3 regions of the Streptomyces sp. NPDC021749 genome follow, and region 1 is predicted to be linked to each of the others. Evidence: riboswitches for the same ligand, from Rfam matches in the RefSeq annotation. Region 1 holds a riboswitch; each other region holds the start of a gene.
The links. A riboswitch is a leader RNA that binds a small molecule or an ion and turns the genes downstream of it on or off. The one in region 1 is predicted to bind thiamine pyrophosphate.
Positions count from the first base shown of each region.

Region 2: linked by a shared signal. The riboswitch ahead of AB0G35_RS25350 (thiamine ABC transporter substrate-binding protein) and the one ahead of thiC (phosphomethylpyrimidine synthase ThiC) in region 1 are both predicted to bind thiamine pyrophosphate.
Region 3: linked by a shared signal. The riboswitch ahead of thiO (glycine oxidase ThiO) and the one ahead of thiC (phosphomethylpyrimidine synthase ThiC) in region 1 are both predicted to bind thiamine pyrophosphate.

Region 1 covers NZ_JBFACE010000002.1:89,117-97,075, forward strand. The annotation lists gene AB0G35_RS02225 (hypothetical protein) at 1-857, shown strand, start outside; gene thiC (phosphomethylpyrimidine synthase ThiC) at 1,004-2,794, opposite strand; TPP riboswitch at 2,788-2,944, opposite strand; gene AB0G35_RS02235 (YibE/F family protein) at 3,207-4,820, shown strand; gene AB0G35_RS02240 (SsgA family sporulation/cell division regulator) at 5,579-6,001, opposite strand; gene AB0G35_RS02245 (IclR family transcriptional regulator C-terminal domain-containing protein) at 6,106-6,876, opposite strand; gene AB0G35_RS02250 (DUF5326 family protein) at 7,781-7,959, opposite strand, start outside.
Region 2 covers NZ_JBFACE010000028.1:99,317-107,275, forward strand. The annotation lists partial or broken gene AB0G35_RS25325 (hypothetical protein) at 1-632, shown strand, start outside; gene AB0G35_RS25330 (sensor histidine kinase) at 1,173-2,327, shown strand; gene AB0G35_RS25335 (response regulator transcription factor) at 2,321-3,007, shown strand; gene AB0G35_RS25340 (ABC transporter ATP-binding protein) at 3,138-4,241, opposite strand; gene AB0G35_RS25345 (iron ABC transporter permease) at 4,242-5,891, opposite strand; gene AB0G35_RS25350 (thiamine ABC transporter substrate-binding protein) at 5,948-7,024, opposite strand; TPP riboswitch at 7,128-7,248, opposite strand; gene rlmN (23S rRNA (adenine(2503)-C(2))-methyltransferase RlmN) at 7,283-7,959, opposite strand, start outside.
Region 3 covers NZ_JBFACE010000001.1:312,361-320,319, reverse strand. The annotation lists gene pknB (Stk1 family PASTA domain-containing Ser/Thr kinase) at 1-903, opposite strand, end outside; gene AB0G35_RS01420 (thiazole synthase) at 1,025-1,867, opposite strand; gene thiS (sulfur carrier protein ThiS) at 1,874-2,095, opposite strand; gene thiO (glycine oxidase ThiO) at 2,092-3,303, opposite strand; TPP riboswitch at 3,301-3,413, opposite strand; gene AB0G35_RS01405 (FAD-dependent oxidoreductase) at 3,569-4,852, shown strand; gene AB0G35_RS01400 (Rv2175c family DNA-binding protein) at 5,019-5,384, shown strand; gene thiE (thiamine phosphate synthase) at 5,514-6,164, shown strand; gene metF (methylenetetrahydrofolate reductase [NAD(P)H]) at 6,304-7,221, shown strand; gene AB0G35_RS01385 (hypothetical protein) at 7,258-7,959, shown strand, end outside.

The DNA.
Region 1 (7,959 bases):
AATTCGCGCGGCTCCTTGATGAGGCGCTGCGTACCGCGGAATACCGCCCGGACGACCTCACCGCCGCCACGGGAAACCATCTGAACACCGAGCAGTTGCGCACGATGGCGCTCAGCGCGACCACCGCCATCGCCGCCTGCGCGACGGCCGAATACCAACGCTATGTCCAGCTCCGTGCCGAGCTGCGGGCACCGGCACCGGCCGCGTCCGGCCCGGCGTCCGGCCCCGCGGCGCACGCCGGGGAGCACGGGGAGGACGCCGAAGGGGGACCGGGTTCGGCCACCGATCCGGCCGCGGACGAGGCCGGAAACACCGGTGCCGGGCTGGCGGCGATGATCACCGTGCTCGCCCCGGTCCTCGCCGGTATCGCCGCCGTGCTCTTCCTCGTCATCGGCTACGTCCTGCGCGCGGTCAGCCCGGACAAGTCGCTGGCGCAGCCGCTGATCAGCGTGGGCTGGGTGTTCGCGGCGCTCACCGCGGCCGGCTCCCTGGTCGCGATGACCTGCCTGGTCATCACCGCACTGCGCAACGGCCCGTCCGCCGAGTCCGCCAGAACGGACGAGCTGTACGAGGCCTTGGACGAGGCCCGTGAGGCGTGGCGGCGGGCCCTGCTGGAACGCGGGTTGCTGCCCTTCCTGCGCGAGGCGCTCGCCGACCCCACGGCCGCCCCGGACAACGACCCCGTCCGCTATGTCCCCCGCCGCACCCCGGCCTCCGAGAGCCGCATCCCGACCCTCGGTTACACCCGCCCCGAGTTCTCCAGCCCCGAAACCGGCCCCTCGTCCTCCCGCCCGCGCTACTCCAGCCCGGACTTCACCAGCCCGGACCACGGGGGGCCTGAGGAGGGGGCGGAGTAGGGGTTGGGGGGGTGATGGAGGAGGCCCCGCGGGACGGCCCGCCGGAGGCCCCACGGGGGGGGAGGGCCTGCCGCAGGCCCCACCGGAGGCACCGTCAGGGCCCCGTCGGAAGCACCGACGGAGCCCTTCTCCACACCGTTCGCCGATCAGTCCGCCAACGGCAGGTACACGCGGTTCCCCGCCGCCGCGAACTCCTTCGACTTCTCCAGCATGCCCGCCTCGATCTCCTCGGGGGTCGAGCCGTCGTCACCGCCGAACTGCTCCGTGATGCTCCTGCTGATCTTCATGGAGCAGAACTTCGGCCCGCACATCGAGCAGAAGTGCGCCGTCTTGGCCGGCTCGGCGGGCAGCGTCTCGTCGTGGAAGGCGCGTGCCGTGTCCGGGTCGAGGGCCAGGTTGAACTGGTCCTCCCAGCGGAACTCGAAGCGCGCGTCGGAGAGCGCGTCGTCCCATTCCTGGGCGCCCGGGTGCCCCTTGGCCAGGTCCGCCGCATGGGCCGCGATCTTGTACGTGATCACGCCGGTCTTGACGTCGTCGCGGTCCGGCAGGCCGAGGTGCTCCTTGGGCGTGACGTAGCAGAGCATCGCGGTGCCCCACCAGGCGATCATCGCCGCGCCGATACCGGAGGTGATGTGGTCGTAGGCAGGCGCGATGTCGGTGGTCAGCGGGCCGAGCGTGTAGAACGGGGCCTCCTCGCAGATCTCCTGCTGGAGGTCGATGTTCTCCTTGATCTTGTGCATCGGGACGTGGCCCGGGCCCTCGATCATGGTCTGTACGCCGTGCCGCTTGGCGATGGTGTTCAGCTCGCCGAGCGTCTTCAGCTCCGCGAACTGCGCCTCGTCGTTGGCGTCCGCGATGGAGCCGGGACGCAGGCCGTCACCGAGCGAGTAGGTCACGTCGTACGACGCGAGGATCTCGCAGAGCTCCTCGAAGTGGGTGTAGAGGAACGACTCCTTGTGGTGCGCCAGGCACCACGCGGCCATGATCGAGCCGCCGCGGGAGACGATGCCGGTCTTGCGGCGGGCGGTGAGCGGGACGTACCGGAGCAGCACACCGGCGTGCACCGTCATGTAGTCCACGCCCTGTTCGGCCTGCTCGATGACGGTGTCCTTGTAGATCTCCCAGGTCAGCTCCTCGGCCTTGCCGTCGACCTTCTCCAGCGCCTGGTAGAGCGGGACGGTGCCGATCGGGACGGGGGAGTTGCGCAGCACCCACTCACGGGTGGTGTGGATGTTGCGGCCGGTGGAGAGGTCCATGACCGTGTCGGCGCCCCAGCGCGTCGCCCAGGTCATCTTCTCCACCTCCTCCTCGATGGAGGAAGTGACCGCCGAATTACCGATGTTGGCGTTCACCTTCACCAGGAAGTTCTTGCCGATGATCATCGGCTCGATCTCCGGGTGGTTGACGTTGGCCGGCAGCACCGCCCGACCCGCCGCGATCTCGTCGCGTACGAACTCGGGGCTCACGTTCTCGCGGAGGGCGACGTATTCCATCTCCGCGGTGATCTCGCCACGCCGCGCGTAGGCGAGCTGGGTGACCGCGGCGCCGTTACGGCCGCGGCGCGGCTGGCGCGGGCGGCCGGGGAAGACCGCGTCGAGGTTCTTGAGCCCGCCGCGCGGCGCGGTGTGCTTGAGGCCGTCGTCCTCCGGCCGCATGGGCCGGCCCGCGTACTCCTCGGTGTCGCCGCGGGCGATGATCCAGTTCTCCCGCAGCGGCGCCAGCCCACGGCGGACGTCGGTTTCGATGTTCGGGTCGGTATACGGCCCTGACGTGTCGTAGAGCGTCACGTCCTTGCCGTTGGTGAGGTGCACTCGCCGAACCGGTACCCGCAGGTCCGGGCGCGATCCGGAGACATAGCCCTTGTGCCAGCCGATCTCCTTCGGCTCGCCGCTGGCACCGCTTCCGCTTTCGGGCGTGCGTGCATCCTGCAGAGTCATAAGACCCAACTCCCTACGCCGGCATTACCCGGTAACAGGTTCGGCGGTCGACGCAGCCGTATCCGTCCGCCGGTGTTTCACGTGAAACACCGCTGGGACGAAGGTCAGCGCCCTCTCAGCCCGGTGCTCCGAGCTCCCGCGATTGCAAAGGTGGCACCACGGTAGCGGCCGACGCCGCGGGGTGAACAGGGGGCCCGTCAGAACGGGTGCACAGGGGACTCATCGGAACGGGTACAGAGGGGACTCATCGGAACGGGGCCCCGACAGCGGCCCGACGTCTTGCAATGATCGAGCGGTGAGCACTCACGAGCCCCACCCTCAGCCCGGTCCGCAGTCGGGTCCCCAGTTCGGCCCGCGGTCGGGTCCGCAGTCGCAGTTCGGCCCGCGGTCGGGTCCGCAGTCGCAGTTCGGTGTGCAGTCGCAGTTCGGTGCGCAGTCGGGCCCGCGCGAGCCCGGGCGCGGGGATGATCACGGCCCTGGTCACAGCCACGGCCACAGCCACAGCCACGGGCACGGGCAGGGGCACGGACACAGTCATGGCCATGGACCGGCCGCGCCCGTCTCCCGGCATCTGCGCAAGGTGATCGCGGCGGTGCTGATTCCGTTCGCGGCCGCGGTGGCGGTCGGCCTGGTCGTGCTCTGGCCGGGCGGCGCGCCACCGCACAAACCGTCCGGGGTGGGCTTCGACCAACCCACGGAACGGGCCCGCGTGATCAAAGTGGCGGAGGTGAACTGTGCGGATGTGCATGCCGAACAGCAGCCCCAGCCGCCATCACCTACCGGGGAGCAGCCGACCGGGGGAGCAGCGAAGGGAAGGCCCTGCCAGCAGGCGACGATCAAGGTCACCACGGGCGAGAACGCCGGCCGCACGTTCCAGACGGTGGTGACGCCGGACTCGCTCCGGCACTACTCCACCGGTCAGGACGTCGTGGTGGCGTACTCCCCCAAGGCGCCGAAGGAACTCCAGTACTCGGTCAGCGATGTCGACCGGTCCGTGCCGATGTGGATCCTGGCCGGGATCTTCGCCCTGGCGGTCGTCGTCGTGGGGCGGCTGCGCGGGGTGCTGGCGCTGGTGGCGCTGGCGGCCAGCTTCGTCGTCCTGACTCTGTTCATCCTGCCGGCGATCCTGCAGGGTTCCGATCCGCTGGTGGTGGCGGTGGTAGGGGGCAGCGCCATCATGCTGATCGCGCTGTACATGTGCCACGGCCTGACGGCCCGCACCTCGGTCGCGGTGCTCGGCACACTTGCGTCGCTGCTGCTGATCGGGCTGCTCGGGTCGGTGTTCATCAACTGGGCGCTGCTGACCGGGAATACGGACGACACCACGGGCCTGGTGCACGGCCTCTATCCGAACATCGAGATCCACGGTCTGCTGCTGGCGGGGATCATCATCGGATCGCTGGGCGTGCTCGACGATGTGACGGTCACCCAGACCGCGGCGATCTGGGAGCTGCGCGAGGCGGACCCGTCGGCCGGCTGGCGGAAGCTGTACGGCGCGGCGATGCGGATCGGCCGGGACCACATCGCCTCCGTCGTCAACACCCTCGTACTGGCCTACGCAGGAGCCGCCCTGCCTTTGCTTTTGCTGTTTTCGATCGCACAGAGCAGCGTCGGTACGGTCGCCACGAGCGAGGTGGTCGCCGAGGAAATCGTCCGCACCCTCGTAGGCAGCATCGGCCTGGTCGCCTCGGTACCCCTGACGACGCTCCTGGCCGCCCTGGTCGTCTCAGCGGACCGCAAGAAGCCCGGCACGCGAGGCGGAGGAGCCCGACCAGACATCTCCGGAAGCCAGGGTCCGGCACCCTCACCGGACATCCCGGGGACGCGTGCCGCGACGGCCCGCCCGGACGCCCCCGGGACGCGGGGTGCAGCGGCCCCATCGGACGTCCCCGGGACGCGGGATGCGGATGCGCCACCGGACACCTACGGGACGCAGGGGACTACCGGGGCCTCCGGGCAACCAGGAGCCACCACCCGCGCGCCCTCCGGCCACCGCGGAGGCCGCGGCAGGCGACGCAGGCGGTAAGCCGCCGCCCGGGCTTCGGGGAGGGCGGGGAGGCCAGGAGGGCGGGGAAGCCCGGGGGTGGGAGGGTCGGGCGCCGGGCAGCCCGGGCCGGAGAGTCGGAGCCGGTAGGCCCGGGGGCCCGGGAGGATCGGGAAGTGGACGTCTCGGGGCCCGAGGTCGGGTGGCCCGGAAGCCTGACGATCCGGGGCTACGGGTCCGAGACCCGGGGCGCCGGAGGCCCGGGAGGCCCGGGAGGCCAGGGACGAGGCTGAGGAAGCCGGCCGCGGCGCACCCGTAACGGGGCGACGCGAGTACCTGGAGCCCCGAGGCTCGGAGAGACGACCGGTGCGGGGCAGCGGGATAGCTGCGGCCGGAGCCGCAGCTACACGGCGCGGCGCCAGCGCGGGGCTGGGAGGGTCGGGAGTCGGAGGGGGGCGGGGACGCGGCCAGGGTGGCGCAACTGGGCGGGTACGACGGGGCTGACGGCCAAGCGGATGCGGCCACGGAGCCCCGGAGGCCCGGGAGATCCGAGGTCCGACGGTCCGCGATCCAGGAGGTCCGGGACGCGAGGCACCGGGCGTCTGGAACGCGGAACGCGCGGATCTGAGCCCTTGGGCGCGAGGCGCGGCCAGGCAGGGGGCATCCAGCGGGCGCGGCCGCAGGTGACGACCACGTAGGCGCCGGCCGGCGTCCACCCCAGGTGCGCGCGGCGCTCAGCCGGAACGGCGGCGCTTATCCGGAACGGCGGCGCTTAGCCGGAACGATTGGGCGCGGGCGGGTCAGCCGGCGGGGGCCTCGGTGAGGATTTGGTCCAAGATCGCTTCCAGGGTGTCGCAGACCTCTTCCTTGCCCAGTGGGACGAGCCGGTCCGTACGGTCCAGGAAGGCAACCAGGGGCGCCGCACTGACCCGGAACAGCGCGCGCTCGACGCCCACTTGAAGGCTGATGAAGACGTCGCTGAGGTTCGCGTGCGAGGCCGGTTCGATCCGCACATCACCTTCACCGGACGGCCTACTCAGCCCGTCCAGCAGCAGCTCACGACCGAACGCCCAGGTCACGGGCGCATCGCCGGGCAGGTCGAAGGTGAGACGGACGGCATACGGATCGGCGCTGTCGAAGTCGAGATCCACCGGGATCCGGAACGAAAGCTCCTCGGAGACGACGAAGCTCATGATCACTTCTGCCTGAACTGTGTCGGTCATCAACCACTGCCCCGCACTTGATCGGAGATGGCCGGGAAACATCCCCCATAGCCCTATTGACGCCATCGTCGGCCAGGCGCAGGCAGATCACAAGGAGTGAGTTTTCAGATACTGATAGAGAAGGCGAGTGTCGTTAGTGTCGCCTCCGCCATTTTTCGTAGTCGATCCGTAACGGACCGCAATCGATGCAGTTCTTCCGCTGGCAGGGAGATCGCCAGGGCCGCCACGGCCGCGCCGACTTGGACGGGAATGGCCGCACAGACCGTGCCTAGGGCATATTCCTGGCACTCGTAGGCCGCCTGACCGCGACGCACCGTATCCAGGCGGCGCAGCAGATCGCCCTCCGTGCACAGGGAGAACGGGGTTATGGACTGCAGGGGATAGCGGGCCAGATGCTCCTTCCTCGTTGCGTCGTCAAGCTGGGCGAGCAGACATTGCCCGATCGCGTGGGCGTGTGCGGTGCTGCGGAAGTCGACCCACTCCTCCACCGGCGGCCGTTCCGGATCATCGGTCACCGCCACGACTTCCACTTCACCCTCCCGGTAGACGGCGAAGTAGACGGCGGCCCCCAACTCCCGGCCCGCGAGCGCCAGCGCTTCCGAGATCTGGGTCCGCTGCCGACGCCTGGCCCCGGCCCGGCCGATGGCTTCGGCCGCCTCCCCGACGACGAACACGCCGTTCTCCCGGCGCAGATAGCCCTCGTGGGTCAGGGTCCGCAGCAGGTGGTACGTCGTCGGCAGGGGCAGTCCGGTCTCTCTGGCGAGTTGTTTGGCGGGTGCCCCGTCCTCGTGCGCCCCCACCGCCTCCAGCAACCGGAGCGCCCGCTGCACCGAGCCGATCAGAGTGGGGTGAGAGCCGGATTCGCCATTCGCCATTGCCAACGCCAACCCCCAGGTTCCGCTCGCCACGGGGGCCGGGGCCCCGGTCGCAGGTACCGCTCCCGCGCCCGCGCGCGTCTCCCGTCCCTCCGCGGTGACACCCGTCCCGGCCTCGCCTCATGCAGCGCCTCCCGTACGTCACCCTTCGCACCGCGACATCCGGACGACACCGCCCGGACGACACCGTCCGGCATCACCGTCCAGGCATCCCCGTCCGGGCGTCACCGTTCGAACGCAACATGCGGAACGTCGTCATCCGGAAGACGTCTGCGGTCCGCACTCTAGCTCCGCGTGTCGCGCCGATAGACCGAAAGCCAAGGGAGTTAACCCGCCTGGCCCAGCGACGGACACGAGCGGAAGCCGGCGGGTCAAGGGGAGGTTGATGCGGTCAGGAGGGCAAGAGGCTGAGGGTTGCGTTCATCCGTTGCCTTGCCTGCCCTGGGCACTGCCCTCCTGAGCGCCGCCGCCGTCCCGGCCCGGCCCGGCCCGACCCGAGACCTTCGTCTGGCCCCGGCCTTCGTCTGGACCTCCGCCCGCCCGGACGCCACCGCCGCCCGGGCCCACATCCGTCCGACGTCGCCTCCGACCGTGATCACGTTTCCCGTGACCAGGTTGGTCCGAGGCCCTGTCCCTCCGAAGTCGTGTCCATCCGAGATCACGTTTCTCCGTGGCCACGTTCGCCAAGGGCCATGCCGGCCCGAAGACACCCCCGGCCCGAAGCCACGCCAGGTCCGGAGCCCGCCCGGCCCGAAGAGACCCCCGCCCCGGAACCTGCTCCACCCCGGAACCACCACCGCCCGGAACCACCACCGCTCCGGAACCATGCCAGGTCCGGAGCGGAGTGAAAGCGCGTACGTGGGCCGTCGGCCGCCGTGGTGGCGGCTCGGCGGGGCCCCGTGGTTTACCAGTCGCTCTTCGACGAGGACGAGGACGAGCCGGTGAAACGGCGGACCAGGTAAATGACGCCCGCGATCAGAGCCGCCGCTATGAGGACCTTGAACAGCAGACCGATCAGGAAGTGGAGCGCGGAGGCGATCAGGCCGCCGAAGACCACGATCAGGATGACGGGCACCACAACCC
Region 2 (7,959 bases), on a different contig from region 1:
CCCGGCTGCTGCCGCTGTTCCTGTCCCAGACCGTGATCAGCGCAAACCTCGTGATCACCGCCGTTCTGAGCATCAAGCTCCTCGGCATCCGGCTCAGCAAGGCCGAGTGGAGCTCCATCGGTGTGGTCTGTTCCGCGCTGGTACTGCTCGCCACGGCCGCGGGCCCGGAAGGCAGCGGCCATACGCCTATCGCCACCCACTGGTGGCTGCTCGCTGCTTCCATCCTGCTCATGGGAGGCGGCACCGTGATCGTTCGCCTGATGGGCGGACGGGCGGCGATCCTCGCTGGTCTGCTCTCCGGCCTGGGTTTCGGCGCCCTCGGCGTCGGCGTACGAGTGCTGAACGGCGCGGCCCCCTTCGATCTGCCGTCCATGCTCGCCGACCCCGCTCTGTACGCGATTCTCGTTGCAGGCCTCGGCGGCATGTATCTGCACACCGTCGCCCTGCAGATCGGGTCGGTGAACGGCGCCACGGCGGCGCTGGTGGTGGGCGAGACCGTGGTCCCCGGCATCCTCGGCGTCCTCTGGCTGGGCGACTCCTCCCGCCCGGGCTTCGGCTGGGTCGCCATCCTCGGCTTTGTGGTGGCCGTGGCCGGTGCGGTCGCGGTCGCCTGGTTCGGCGAGCCCGAGCCGGAGGGTGCCGACGTGCCCATGGCGCCGGGGGAGCGATCGGACACGGGGGCGGAGAAGGAGCCGGGGTCACCGGGCGCGGGCTCAAAGGAGTCAGCGGGCGGAGCTCTCCCCGACGGTGCCGCGCCTTCGCCCGGTCACGAACAGACACTTCGGGCGGCGAAGGATGTTGGGGCCGGCGCCGAGCTCCGCGAACAACCCGTGCCTCCCGCGGCCGCCAACCGCGGCAGGTCGTCGTAGGACGCTCCCCGTCCCACTCCGCCGGCCCGCGGCCGGCGCTTCCCGGAACACGATGTCCAGCCGAGGACGACGATGGCGGGCCTTGCGTCGCCAGCCCGACCCGCGTCGGCTTCCCTACATATGAGGTGTATTGATAGCCCATGATTTCTCCCTCCTCGTGTGATCACGAGGCTATGGAGTGCGGGCTCGCGAGGCGTCAACCGAGCAACTGAACCTCGGAGTCAACCCGTGGCATGACATGCGGCCGGGAGATCAACCCGTGCGGCGACGCTGCGGCAATGCGCGATTTTGAAAAATATCGCCATGAGCAAATCTCTCCAGCAGCGGCTGCGCGGGTGGATCGCGTCGCCCTCATACCCCTGGATCACCGGCGGAGCGCTGACCGCGTTGGCTGCCGTGGAACTGGTGATCGTGCCGCGGCCCTCGCTGATGATCGCTCTCGCTGTGCTGACGTCCACCGCGGCTCTGCCGTGGCGCCGTTCATACCCGGCCACCGCAGCGCTCGCGGCGGTATCGGCCCTGGTCAGCTTCGCGGCCGGCAGCGACCCCTACATCGCGGCCGTCGCGAGCGGGCTGATCGGCTGCTACACCCTCGGGCGTCGCAGAGTGGCCCATCCTGCGGTCGTTGTCGTCGCCGGTTCGGTTCTCTCGCTCATCGTGAGCCAGTGGCACATTGCGAGGTGGGGATTGTCCGCCTACTCGCTCAGTCCGTACGCCGAGTGGCTCGTACCGACCGCGATGATCCTCGCGGCAGTGTCGATGGGCGATGCGGTAAGCGCACGGGAGGAAACGCGGCGGGAACGCACCGCGGCACAGGCCCAGCTGATCGAGATGGAGCGACGGCAGACCGTCGAGGCGGAGCGTGCGGCGATCGCCCGCGAACTCCACGATGTCATTTCGCACTCGGTCTCCATGGTCGCGGTACAGGCCGAGAGCGCCACCTACACCATGCCCGGCCTCTCCCCCCAGGCCCGCGAGGGTTTCCAGCAGATCGCGGCCTCCGCCCGCTCGTCGATGGCGGAGCTGCGCCGGCTTCTGGGTGTCCTGCGTACCGGGCCCGATGACAACTCCGGCACGGCTCCCCAGCCGACCCTCACGGCACTGGACGACCTCATAACGGAGCACCGCTCGGTGGGCGGTGAGGTCGAGCTGCGCATCAGCGGTGAACGCGTCGCGCTGCCTACCTCCTGTGAGCTGTCCGCATACCGCATGGTGCAGGAGGGGCTGACCAACGCGCGTCGGCATGCTCCGGGGGCTCATACGGTGGTGGAGATCGGCTACCGCTCCAACCGGCTGGCGGTGCGCATCGCGGACGACGGACCCGGTCCGACGGCTTCGGTCCACCCCGGCCACGGGCTGATCGGCATACAGGAGCGGGCGGAACTGCTCGGCGGGAAGTTCACCGCCGGGCCCGGACCCGACGGCGGCTTTCTCATAGAAGCGGAAATCCCTTGGTGATCAGAGCAATCGTCGCCGACGACCAGGCGGTCGTCCGCACCGCATTCGCCAATCTCCTGGGCACTCAGGATGACATCGAAGTGGTCGGTGAGGCCGAGGACGGGGTCCAGGCGGTGCGCGTCGCCGCGGAGCAGCGGCCCGACCTGGCGCTGCTGGACATCCGTATGCCGCACAAGAACGGCATCGAGGCCGCTCGTGAGATTACCCGGGCGTCCGGCGGCGCCACCAAAGCGCTGATGCTGACGACGTTCGGTCTCGACGAGTATGTCTATGACGCGCTCGCGGCCGGGGCCAGCGGCTTCCTGCTGAAGGATGCGACGTTCGCTGAACTCCTCCAGGCGGTCAGGGTGGTGGCGGAGGGGAACGCCCTTCTCGCGCCGGAGCTGACGAAGCGGCTCATCGCGGCCTTCGTCAAGCAGCGGGCGACGCCGGTGCCCGTACGGACGGTCGAGGAGCTGACGGGCCGCGAGGTGGAGGTGCTCGTCCAGATCGCCCAGGGCCTTTCCAACGCGGAGATCGCCGAACGGCTGACGATCACCGACCACACCGTCAAGACGCACATCAATCGGCTGTTCACCAAGATGGGTCTACGCGACCGGGCTCAAGCAGTCATCCTCGCCTACGAGTTGGGCCTGGTGGTCCCGAAGGGCCGTCGCCCGAATTCCCCTCCTCCCGCATGAACAACAGACCATCCCCGAACCACAGAGCACGACCACCCCAAAGGAGCGCGCCATGACCATGGCAGAGGCACAGGCACAGGCACAGGCACAGGCACACACAGAGGCGCAGTTGGGCTGCCGCGCCCACCAGTTATTCCGCTGGGTTCGACGCGTCGAGGTCCCTGGCGTCAAAGTCCGCAGCGTCCAGCACCACGACGTCCTGTGCGGTGAATGCGATCCCCACTCGTTCCCCCACCTCCGGCGCCTCGCGCAGGGCGCAGGCCGCCTCCAACTGCGGTCCGCCGGAAGGCTGGAGCAGCAGGGCGACATGGGTCCCGCGGAAGGTGCGGGCCGCGACCCTACAGGGCAGACCCTCGGGCGCGGGCATCAGGCGCACGCCGGCCGGACGTACGAGCAGCCGGCAGGGTCCGTCCGGGGTCCCGTCGGGGACCGGCACCTTGCCCCACGGAGTGACGGCGGCCTCGCCCTGCACCGTGGCCTCGACCACATTGTCGAATCCGAGGAAGCGTGCGACGAATTCCGAGGCCGGGCGCTGCCAGACCTCCAGCGGGGTTCCGGTCTGGGCGATCCTGCCGCCCTGCATCACCACGACCCGGTCGGCGAGCGCGAAGGCCTCACCCTGGTCGTGAGTGACGGCCAGTACGGTCGTCCCCAACTCCTCGAAAAGACGGCGCAGTTCGACGACCAGCCGTTCGCGCAGGCCGCGGTCCAGCTGACCGAGGGGTTCGTCCAGCATCAGCAGTCGAGGGTGCGGGGCGAGCGCCCGGGCCAGTGCGACACGCTGCTGTTCCCCGCCGGACAGGGATGCGACGGCGCGCCGTTGGGCGCCCGGGAGACCGACGAGGTCGAGCAGTTCGGCGACGGTGCGGTCCCGGTCGGTGCGCGCGGTGCGTCGCATCCGCAGCCCGAAGGCAACATTGCCCGCGACGTCCCGCTGTGGAAAGAGCTGGTGGTCCTGGAACATCAAGCCGACCCCGCGCCGGTGCGTGGGTACTCCCGCCTGGTCCCGTCCTTCCAGCAGCACCTGGCCCGCATCGGCCTGCTGGAGACCCGCGACCACCCGCAGCAGCGTCGACTTACCGCTGCCGCTCGGGCCCAGGACGCACACGATTTCGTGTGCGGCGACCTCCAGGTCCACCGAGTCCAGGGCGGGGCGCTCGGCGGAGCCGAAGCGGACGGTCACGCCGTCCAGCCGCAGCAGTTCCGGCGCAGTGGTCTCGGCCCGTGCCGTCATCTAGAACTCCCCGGGGTGGTTGATGCGGATGCGCTCCAGGACCAGCAGGGCGCCGGCGCAGACCACCATCAGGATGGTCGACAGGGCCATCGCCTGCCCGTAGTTGAGCTCTCCCGCCCGCCCCAGCAGCCGTGCCACGGCCACCGGCAGCGTCGGCTGGTCCGGCCGTGCGATGAACACCGTCGCACCGAACTCGCCGAGCGACACGGCGAAGGCGAATCCTGCGGCGATCAACATGGCCCGCCGCACCATCGGAAGATCGACCTCGCGCCATACCCGCCATGGCGAGGCACCGAGGACCGCGGCGGCCTCGCGCAGTCGTCCGTCGACCGCCCTCAGGACGGGCAGCATCGTCCTGACCACGAACGGCACCCCCACCAGTGCCTGGGCGAGCGGGACCAGCCACCAGGAGTCACGCAGATCCACGGGGGGCTTGTCGAGGGTGATCAGAAAGCCGAAGCCGACGGTCACCGCGGAGACGCCGAGGGGAAGCATCAGCAGGGCGTCGAAGCCCCGGACGAACCGGTTGACCACGGGTGTCCGCCCGGAAGGACTCCTGCGAAGCCGAGGCAGCGTCAGGGCAGCGGCTGCCAGACCGCCGATGACGAGAGCGATCACGGTCGCCGCGGCTCCGTAGGCGAGGGAATTCCACAGGGCGTCGAGCGGGGCGACGACGAAGGTGCTGTCGGCGGACGCGGCGGATCGCAGGGAGTCGTAGAAGATCGTGCCGTAGCCGTCCGGGCCGGCGAACGACCGCTCGACGAGCACGACCAGCGGGACGACGAGCAGCAGGGTGATGACCAGGAGGTTGCCCCACAGCAGCGCCCATTGGCCGCGGCCGCGCGGGCGGCGGGCGGACTGCGAGGCATCCACGAGCCGGAGTGCGGTTTCCCGCCGGCGCACCGTCCAGGCGTGCAGCGCGAGGACGCCCAGCACGGCCGCGAACTGGATCATGGTGAGGACCGCGGCGGTCGGCAGGTCCAGGAAGTCCGCGGTCTGCCGGTAGATCTCCACCTCCAGCGTCGAGAAGGTGGGACCGCCCAGGATCTGTACGACGCCGAAGGAGGTGAAGGTGAAGAGGAAGACCATCAGTGCGGCCGCCGCGACGGCCGGACCCAGCGCGGGCAGCGTCACCCTGCGCCAGGCGGCGAGCCGCCCGGCGCCCAGGACCCGCGCGGCCTCTTCCTGACGCGGATCGAGTTGGCCCCACAGCCCGCCGACGGTCCGTACGACCACCGCGTAGTTGAAGAAGACATGCGCGAGCAGAATGGCCCACACCGAGGTGTCCAGGCGCAGGCCCCACAGTTCGTCCAGCAGTCCTCCCCGGCCGACGAGGGCCAGGAATGCCGAGCCGACGACGACGGTGGGCAGCACGAACGGCACCGCGACCACCGCGCGCAGCAGTTGTTTGCCGGGGAAGTCGAAGCGCGCGAAGACGTAGGCGCCGGGCAGCGCGATCAGCAGCGTCAGGGCGGTGGAGGCCGCTGCCTGCCAGACGGTGAACCACAGCACGTGGACGATGTCCGGGTCGGTCAGCACGGTTCCGAGCCGGCCGAGCTGCCACTGTCCGCCGTCTTTGAGTCCCCGTCCGACGATCGCAGCCACCGGATAGGCGAAGAACAGCGCGAAGAAGGCGAGCGGCACCGCCATCAGGCCGAGCCGCACCGCCGTTCCCCGCGCGGGGCGTGCGCGCCGCTGGGTGGGGGCTACTTCAGGACGAGCGAGGACCACTGCTTGATCCACTGGTCACGGTTCTTGGTGATCGTCTCCGGCGGCAGCGACGTCGGCTTGTCGATCTTGGTGCCGTACTTGGTGAACAGCTCGGGCACCTTGGCGTCCTTGCGCGCCGGGTTCACGAACATCTGCAGCGGCTCGTCCTCCTGGAACTTCTTGCTCAGGAGGAAGTCCAGGAGCGCCTTGCCGCCCTTCTCGTTCTTCGCGCCCTTGAGCAGACCACCGAATTCGATCTGCCGGAAGCAGGTGCCGGTCGCCACCCCGGTCGGGGCCTCCTTGGGAGCGGGCTTCTTGCCGAGCACCTCAGCCGGCGGGCTGGAGGCGTAGGAGACCACCAGCGGCTTGTCGCCCTTGCCGGCGCCTGCGGCGGAGCCCGAGAAGCGGTCGTTGTACGCCTGCTCCCAGCCGTCGACGACCTCGACGCCGTTGGCCTTGAGCTTCTTCCAGTAGTTCTGCCAGCCGGCGTTTCCGTACTTGGCGATGGTGGCGAGCTGGAAGCCGAGCCCCGGAGAGGAGGTGGCGGAGTTCTCCGTGACGAGCAGGTTCTTGTACTGCGGCTTGATCAGGTCGTCGAGGGTGGCCGGCGGCGCGATCTTGTGCTTGGTGAAGTAGGCGCGGTCGTAGTTGACGCAGATGTCGCCGTAGTCGAGCGGGGTGACGCGGTGCCGGCCCTTGTCGAGCTGCAGGGCGGCCGGGACGTTCTCCAGGCCCTTGGCCTTGTAGGGGGTGAACAGTCCCTCGTTCAGTCCCCGCGAAAGGAGCGTGTTGTCGATACCGAAGAAGACATCGCCCTGGGGGTTGTCCTTGGACAGGATCGCCTGGTTGACGGCCTTGCCGGCGTCCCCGCCCTTGACGAACTTGATCTTGTAGCCGCTCTCCTTCTCGAAGGCGGCCAGGACGGACTTGGAGGCGAAGAACGAGTCATGGCTGACGAGCGTGACGGTCTTTGCGTCCGCGCTCCCGCCGCCCGAGCCGCCGCACGCGGCAAGCGTGGTCATACCGACCGCGGCGGCGAGCGCTGTCGCGGTGATCCTGCTGGTGGTGCTCACTGATTTCCTCCTGGCTGGCCAGGAAGAGACGCGGCCCCGCCCGGTGTCCGCGGCTCTCGACGTCGGGAGACGTACGGAGGGGACTCCGGGCAGGGCGCAACAGCATGAGTGACGACCGAACTTCCTACCCGGAATGACCCGGGCGAGGTTCAAGGGTCTGCGGGCACCGTATGACTACGACGCTTCCGCACTCTCAGCGCTGTGGCGCTCCCCTGTCGGAATGTGCATTTGTTCGATCACACAGTACCAGCGGGTGGGTCAGCGTTCCGAGGCGGCGAGCTGCCCGCAGGCGCCGTCGATCTCCTGGCCGCGGGTGTCCCGGACGGTCACCGGAACCCCGTGCGCCTCGATGGCCTGGACGAACGCGCGCTCGTCCTCGGGGCGGGAGGCGGTCCACTTCGACCCGGGAGTCGGATTGAGCGGAATGAGGTTCACATGGACCCGCTTGCCCTTGAGGAGCCGTCCGAGCAGGTCACCGCGCCATGCCTGGTCGTTGATGTCGCGGATCAGGGCGTACTCGATCGAGATCCGGCGGCCGGACTTCTCGGCGTACTCCCACGCCGCGTCCAGTACCTCGCGGACCTTCCACCGCGTGTTGACGGGGACGAGCGTGTCGCGCAGCTCGTCGTCCGGGGCGTGCAGCGAGACGGCGAGCCGGCACTTGAAGCCCTCGTCGGCGAACCGCAGCATCGCCGGGACCAGACCGACCGTGGAGACGGTGATGCCGCGCTGGGACAGGCCCAGTCCGTCGGGCTCCGGGTCGGTCAGCCGACGGATGGCCCCGACCACGCGCTTGTAGTTGGCCAGGGGCTCGCCCATGCCCATGAAGACGATGTTGGACAGCCGCGCCGGGCCGCCCGGCACCTCACCGTCGCGCAGTGCCCGCATCCCGTCGACGATCTGGTGCACGATCTCCGCGGTCGAGAGGTTGCGGT
Region 3 (7,959 bases), on a different contig from region 1:
GTCCGAGTCCGCCGGCACCTCCTTGGCGCCGGGCGGGACGACGTCCAGCTCCTCGTCGGTCAGCGCCGCCCGGACCGCCCGGGTCTGCGACAGCAGCGCCACCGCGTCCTGCGGACGGGCCTGCGGATCGCGGGCGGTGGCCAGCGCGACCAGCTCGTCCAGCTGCCCGGCCAGCCCCGGCACCTGCTCGGACGGCGGCAGCACGTCCTCGTGCAGGTGCTGGTAGAGCACCTGCGCCACGGAACCGCCGGTGTGCGGCTTGGTGCCGGTCAGCATCTCGTAGAGCACGACGCCGCACGCGTAGACGTCGACCCGGGCGTCCGCGGTGCCGTGCTCCAGCTGCTCGGGCGCCAGGTAGGAGACCGTGCCCAGTACCGAGCCCGTCGAGGCGGTGGTGTTCGTGTCGACCGTCCGCACCAGTCCGAAGTCGGCGACCTTGACCCGGCCGTCGTCGCCGATGAGGACGTTCTCCGGCTTCATGTCGCGGTGCACCAGCCCGGCCCGGTGCGCGGCCCCCAGCGCGGCCAGGATCGGCTCCAGAATGTCCAGCGTGGCCCGCGGCTGCAGGGCACCGCGCTCGCGCAGCACGTCCCGCAGGGTGCAGCCGGCGACGTACTCCATCGCCAGATAGACGTACGTACCGTCCGTGCCCTGGTCGAAGACGCCCACCACATTCGGGTGCGACAGCCGCGCGACGGACTTCGCCTCCCGGATGAAGCGCTCGACGAACGCACCGTCCTCGGCGAGGCCCGGGTGCATCACCTTCAGCGCGAGCACCCGGTCCAGGCGGGTGTCCACGGCCCGGTAGACCGTGGCCATCCCCCCTGCGGCGATGCGCGCCTGGATGCGGTAGCGGCCGTCGAGCAGCTGACCCACGAGCGGGTCTTGGAGCGTCGTATCCACGGCAGCCGAGTGTATTCGTCCCACGTAGCCGTCTGGCCCGCCGTTCCGCTTCGCGGCGCCCCACGTACCTGGCTGCTGCGCCGTGGCCCTTCGCGGGACAGACAGGTGCGTGCGGGGGCGGCTAGAACGCCGGCCGTTCCGGGTCGAGTGCGGCCACCCCGTCCGTAGGGGAGGACGCCACCGCGAAATGGCGCTGAGGGATCCGCCCGGCGCGGTGCGCCAGGCGGCCCGCCGCGACCGCATGGCGCATCGCATGGGCCATCAGAACAGGCTCTTGCGCGCGGGTCACCGCCGAGGCCAGCATGACCGCCGCGCAGCCCAGTTCCATCGCGAGGGCCGCGTCGGAGGCCGTGCCGGCGCCGGCGTCCAGGATGACCGGGACGCCGGCCCGCTCGGTGATCAGCTGGAAGTTGTGGGGATTGCGGATGCCGAGGCCGGAGCCGATCGGCGAGCCCAGCGGCATGATCGCGGCGCAGCCCACGTCCTCCAGCTTGCGGGCCAGCACCGGATCGTCGTTCGTGTAGGGCAGCACCGTGAAGCCGTCGTCCACCAGGGTCTCCGCGGCGTCCAGCAGTTCGATCGGGTCGGGCAGCAGGGTGCGCTCGTCAGCGACGACCTCCAGCTTGACCCAGTCCGTGCCGAGCGCCTCCCGGGCGAGCCGGGCGGTGAGCACCGCCTCGCCCGCGGTGAAGCAGCCCGCCGTATTGGGCAGCACCCGGATCCCGTGCCGGTTCAGGACGGAGAGCACCGAGCCCTGCACGGTGGGGTCCAGCCGCCGCATCGCGACCGTGGTCAGCTCCGTACCGGAGGCGAGCAGCGCCCGTTCCAGAACGTCGAGGCTGGGCGCGCCGCCGGTGCCCATGATCAGGCGGGAGGTGAAGGTGGTGCCGGCGATGGTCAGGGGGTCGGAGAGGCGGGGGGAGGCGTCGGCGCGCGTGTCGGGGGAGAGGTCGGTTTCGGTCATGCCGGGTCAGCCTCCCTGCACCGCGGTGAGGACCTCGACGCGGTCGCCGTCGCCGAGCGGGGTGGCGGGCCACTGCGTACGCGGCACCACGACCTCGTTGACCGCGGCGGCCACCCCGGACGGTGCCGAGGACAGGGTCGCGACGAGCCGGTCGAGGGTGAGTCCGCCGGGGATCTCGCGGGGTTCGCCGTTGACGGACACCGAGACGGTGGGGTTGGGGGCGCTCATACGGGCTGCTCCTGGAGGAGACGGGGGCGCGCGGCCTCAGAGGTGGCGGTGAAACGCGCGGGGCTGAAGGGGCGGGCCTCGTCGGGGAGGCTCCCGGTGGTCAGCAGGTCGGCCATCACGTCACCGGTGACCGGGGTCAGCAGCACACCGTTGCGGAAGTGGCCGGTGGCCAGGTGGAGGCCCGGCAGCTCGGTCGGGCCGAGCAGCGGGGCGTTGTCGGGGGAGCCGGGGCGCAGCCCGGCGCAGCTCTCCACGAGCGGCAGTTCGGTGATGCCGGGGACCAGCTCGTGCGCGTCCCGCAGCAGCTCGTAGACGCCGCCCGCGGTGACCGTGGTGTCCCAGCCCAGTTCCTCGCTGGTGGCGCCGACGACCAGTTCGCCGTTCTCCCGCGGCACCAGATAGAGCGGGTTGCCGCGGACGACGGCCCGTACGGTGCGCGACAGGAAGGCGGGCGAACCGGCCGGCATGTCCGGCAGCCGCAGCCGCAGCACCTGGCCCTTGACCGGCCGCACCGGCGGCCGTACCTCCTCGGGCACCCCGGCCAGCCGGCCGCTGTGGCTGCCCGCCGCCAGTACGGTCCGCCCGGCCGACAGCCGTGTGCCGTCGGCGAGTTGGGCACCCGTGGCCCGCCCGGCGTCGACCGTCAGCCGCTGCGCACGGGTGCGGTGGAAGACCACCCCGGCGCGCTCACAGGCCACCAGCAGTGCGTGGGCCAGCCGGCGCGGATCGACCTGGTGGTCGCCGTCGACCCGCAGCCCGCCGCGTACGCCGGGGGCCAGCATCGGCTCCAGACGGCGGCACTCCCGGCCCGCGAGCCACTGGGAGTCCAGTCCGGAGCGGGTCTGCAGGGCGTGCAGTTCGCGCAGATGGGCCCGGTCGTCGGCGTCCAGGGCGACGGCCAGGGTGCCGCACCGCCGGTAGCCGGTCGGCTGCCCGGCGGCCTCCTCCAGCTCCTCGACGAACCGCGGATAGCGGCGTGCCGACGCGAGGTTGAGGCCCAGCAGGGTCTGCTCGCCGTAGTGGAGCTCGGTGACCGCGGCCAGCATCCCGGCCGCGACGTACGCCGCTCCGCCGCCCGGTGCCGGATCGGCCACCGCGACGGTCAGTCCGCGGCCGGCCGCCCGCCAGGCGGTGACCAGCCCGATGATGCCGCCCCCGATGACGAGCACATCGGGGTGGCCTGTGGTTGCTGTGGCTGGTGGATGCATGGGCGTCCAGCCCCTCCCTTCGCCGGCATGACCCGGATCAGGTTCGTACGGTCGGAGGCCGGCCAGCCTCCCTCTCAGCCCGGTACGCCCGGGCTCCCGCGAGTGCGTGTACCCGTCACCCTAGTACGGGGCCGCGACGGGCCGTAAGGGACCGCGGGTCCGGCGCGGTGCCCCGCCGGACCCGGACGGCGGTCCATGACGGTGTGTCAGAGATCTCCTTGCGCGCTGCTGCGAGCCGCGTCGCCGACCGTCCTAGAGTGATCGGGTGAGCGAGCAGAGCAAGTCCCCCCAGGCCCCGGACCACACGCCGCGTGTGGTGATCGTCGGCGCCGGAATCGCGGGCGTGCAGACCGCGGTCGCCCTGCGCGAACAGGGCTGGCCCGGCACGATCACGCTGATCGGCGACGAGCCGCACCAGCCCTACGACCGCCCGCCGCTGTCCAAGGCGGTCCTGCTGGGCAAGGCCGACGGCTCCGCCTTCGACGTCGACTTCGCCGGACTGGGCATCGACCTCCACCTCGGCCGCCGGGTCACCGCCCTGGTCCCGGAGGAGCGCGTGGTCGAGACCGATGAGGGCCGGGTGCCGTACGACCACGCGGTGATCGCCACCGGCGCCGACCCGATCACGCTGCCCGGCAGCGAGGGGCTGCCCGGCGTCCACCTGCTGCGCACCCTCGACGACGCCGAACGGCTGCGGCCGGTGCTCGCCGCCCAGCACGAGATCGTGGTCGTCGGGGCCGGCTGGATCGGCGCGGAGTTCGCGACCGCGGCCCGGGAGGCGGGCTGCTCGGTCACCGTCGTCGAGGCCGCCGACCGGCCGCTGGCCGGCGCGCTGCCCGCCGAGGTCGCCGCCCACATGACCGGCTGGTACGCGGACGCCGGCGCCGAGCTGCGGCTCGGGGCCCGGGTCGCGTCCGTCACCTCCGGAGCGGTCACCCTGGCCGACGGCACAATGCTGCCCGCCGACGCGGTGGTCGTCGGGATCGGCGCCCGCCCCGCCACCGCCTGGCTGGCCGGCTCGGGCGTCGAGGTCTCCGTCGAGGACGGCTCCGTCCTCACCGACGAACAGCTGCGCACCTCCGTCCCCGATGTGTACGCGGTCGGCGACTGCGCCTCCTTCCCCTCCACCCGTTACGGCACCCGCCTGCTGGTCCACCACTGGGACAACGCCCTCCAGGGTCCCCGCACGGTCGCCGAGAACATCGCCCGCGCCGGATCGGAGGGGCTGGTCTACGACCCCGTCCCGTACTTCTGGTCCGAGCAGTTCGGCCGGTTCGTGCAGTACGTGGGCCACCACGTGGACACCGACGAGCTGGTGTGGCGCGGCGACCCGTCGGGGGCGGCCTGGTCGGTGCTCTGGCTGCGCGGCGCCGGAGGTCCGGGCGGGACACCGGCCGGCGGGAGCCCGGCGGGCCGGCTGGTCGCGCTGCTCGCCGTCGGGCGGCCGCGGGACCTCGCCCAGGGACGCAAGCTCATCGAGCGGGGCGTGGCACTGGACCGGGAGCGGGCGTCGAACGCGGCGGTGCCGCTGAAGGCCGCGGCGCAGTAACCGGCGGGAGCCTGGGGCATCGGGGCATCGGGGCATCGGGGCGGCGGGGCACGGCAGGCGCACCGGCGGGCGTGCCCCGGGCGCGTCGTCACTCTCCGGTGTGCCGGAAACCCCTGATGGGGATGCCCGGCTACCGGCTGTCAGTGCGAGGTGGCAGGCTTGTCCTGTGACCGAGATTGACGCAAAGATCGATGGACTCGTTCCCGCCTGGCTCACCCTCCCCGACATCGCCGAACGGCTCGGCGTCGAGGTGACCCGTATCCGGCAGCTGGTCAAGGAGGGCCAGCTGATCGCGGTGCGCCGCGGCGAGAACCGGGTGCTCCAGGTGCCCGCCGATTTCATCAAGGACGACAAGGTGGTCAAGGGCCTCGTCGGCACGCTCACCCTCCTCAAGGACGACGGCTTCACCGACGAGGAGATGCTGGAGTGGCTGTTCACCGAGGATGAGAGCCTGCCCGGCACCCCGGTCCAGGCGCTGCGCGAGAACCGCGGCACGGAAGTCAAGCGCCGGGCCCAGGCGCTCGCCGTCTGACGTCCCCGCCGCCGCGGCCGCCCCGGCAGCCGCGGCGGCCTCCGCAGCCACCTCGATCCATCACCGCCTTCGGGGCGTACGGACCGGAAGACCCGGTCCGTACGCCCCTGACCTGGGGGGAAGCCGCCCATGAACACCACACGACAGGCCCTGTCCGACGCCCGGCTCTATCTCTGCACGGACGCCCGCAAGAAGCAGGGCGACCTCCCGCAGTTCCTGGACGCGGTGCTCGCCTCGGGGGTCGACATCGTCCAGCTCCGCGACAAGGGCATGGAGGCCGGCGAGGAGCTGCGGCACCTGGAGGTCTTCGCGGACGCCTGTCGGCGGCACGGCAAGCTGCTGGCCGTGAACGACCGGGCGGACGTGGCGCACGCCGCCGCCGGCGACGTGCTGCACCTCGGCCAGGGCGACCTGCCGGTCCCGGCCGCCCGCGCGCTGCTCGGCCCGGACGTCCTGATAGGCCGCTCCACGCACGCCGAGGCCGAGGTGGACGCCGCGATCGCCGAAGCGGGCGTGGACTACTTCTGTACCGGCCCCTGCTGGCCGACGCCCACCAAGCCCGGCCGGCACGCCCCCGGCCTGGACCTGGTCCGGTACGCCGCGGCGCGCGCCCCCGAGCGCCCCTGGTTCGCGATCGGCGGGATCGACGCCGGCAACCTCGACGAGGTGCTGGCGGCCGGCGCCCGCCGGGTCGTGGTGGTCCGCGCGATCACGGAGGCGGACGACCCGGGCGCGGCGACCGCCGCACTCGCCAAGCGCATCCGCAGCTGGGACGCCTGACCGGGACGGACCTGCTCCCGGCGCGGATTTCCGGGCCCGTCGGGCCGCAAAATGTCCACCCACTGGACATGAAGCGGACCAACCAGGCATAACGCCGATGACGGTTGGTGTGTGACCGGCTGCTGGTTAACCTGCCCGTATGGCCCTAGGTACAGCTTCCACCAGGACTGATCGCGCACGGACCGTGCGTGAACTGCTCGCCTCCGGCAAGCAGTCCTACTCTTTCGAGTTCGCCGCCCCGAAGACCGAGAAGGGTGAGCGGACCCTGTGGAACGCCATTCGTCGGATCGAGGCCGTCTCCCCGACCTTCGTCTCCGTGACGTACGGCGCCGGCGGCACCTCCCGTGACGGCACGGTGCGCGCCACGGAGCGCATCGCCACGGACACCACCCTCACCCCGGTGGCCCATCTGACCGCGGTCAACCACTCCACCGCGGACCTGCGCAACATCATCGGCCAGTACGCCGACGCCGGGATCCGCAACATGCTCGCCCTGCGCGGCGACCCGCCGGGCGACCCCATGGGCGAGTGGGTCAAGCATCCGGACGGCGTCTCCTACGCCGCCGACCTGGTCCGGCTGATCAAGGAGTCCGGCGACTTCTGCGTCGGCGTCGCCGCCTTCCCCGAGATGCACCCGCGCTCGACGGACTGGGACACCGACGTGACCCATTTCGTCGCCAAGTGCCGGGCCGGCGCGGACTTCGCCATCACCCAGATGTTCTTCTACCCGGAGGACTACTTCCGGCTCCGCGACCGGGTCGCGGCGGCGGGTTGCCAGACACCCATCATTCCGGAGATCATGCCGGTCACGAACGTCCGTCAGATCGAGCGGTTCGCGCAGCTCAGCAATGCCGCGTTCCCGCCCGAACTGGCCGAGCGCATCCTGGCCGTCAAGGATGACCCGGCGGCGGTACGCTCCATTGGCATCGAGTACGCGACCGAGCTGTGTTCGCGCTTGATGGCCGAGGACGTGCCCGGGTTGCACTTCATTACCCTCAACCACTCCACGGCGACTCTGGAAATCTACGAGAATCTAGGGCTGCATCAGCGGCCCTGATCACGGTGGCCGGCGAGCGGCGGAAGAGGGGCGTATATGGGCTGGACGATCCTCTACATCGCGTTCGGCCTGGTCGCCCTGTGGCTGCTGGGCGAGGTGCTGCTCCAGTACAAGGCCCGGCTGCGCTGGCGACTGCTCGCCTTCGCCGGCTTCCTCGGCGTGGTCGTCGGCGTCGTCATCCCCTCGGTGATCGTGATCGGGGCCGGTCTGATCGCGTTCGCCGTCGGCCAGACCAATGTGACGCTCTCCTTCAAGCGCGGCTTCACCGAGGGCTGGACGCTGGGCGGCAGGAAACCCGGTGAGAGCCGGCGGCGCCGCGGCCGCCGGTCCGGTCCGCCCGCCGCCGAACCGTCCCTGGAGGTCTCCGGCATCGAGGCGGTGCCGCCCGCCGACGGCCCCGGCGCCGGTCCCGCCGACGTCCCCCAGGCCCGTCCCGGCCGGGGTCTGGACGGCGGTCCGGACGGTGGCCCGGACACCTTCGAGAGCACCGGCGGCTTCCAGAGCCCCGGCTTCCCCGGCCAGGACGGCTACGGCGGCCAGGACACCTACGCCGGTCAGGACACCTACGCAGGCCAGGACACCTACGCCGGTCAGGACACCTACGCCGGTCAGGACACCTACGCCGGTCAGGACACCTACGCCGGTCAGGCTTCCTACGACTACGCGGCCGACGGGTACGGCACGGGTGGCTACGGCGGCCCGGACCCGTACCAGGACCCGCAGGACCGCAGCGTGTTC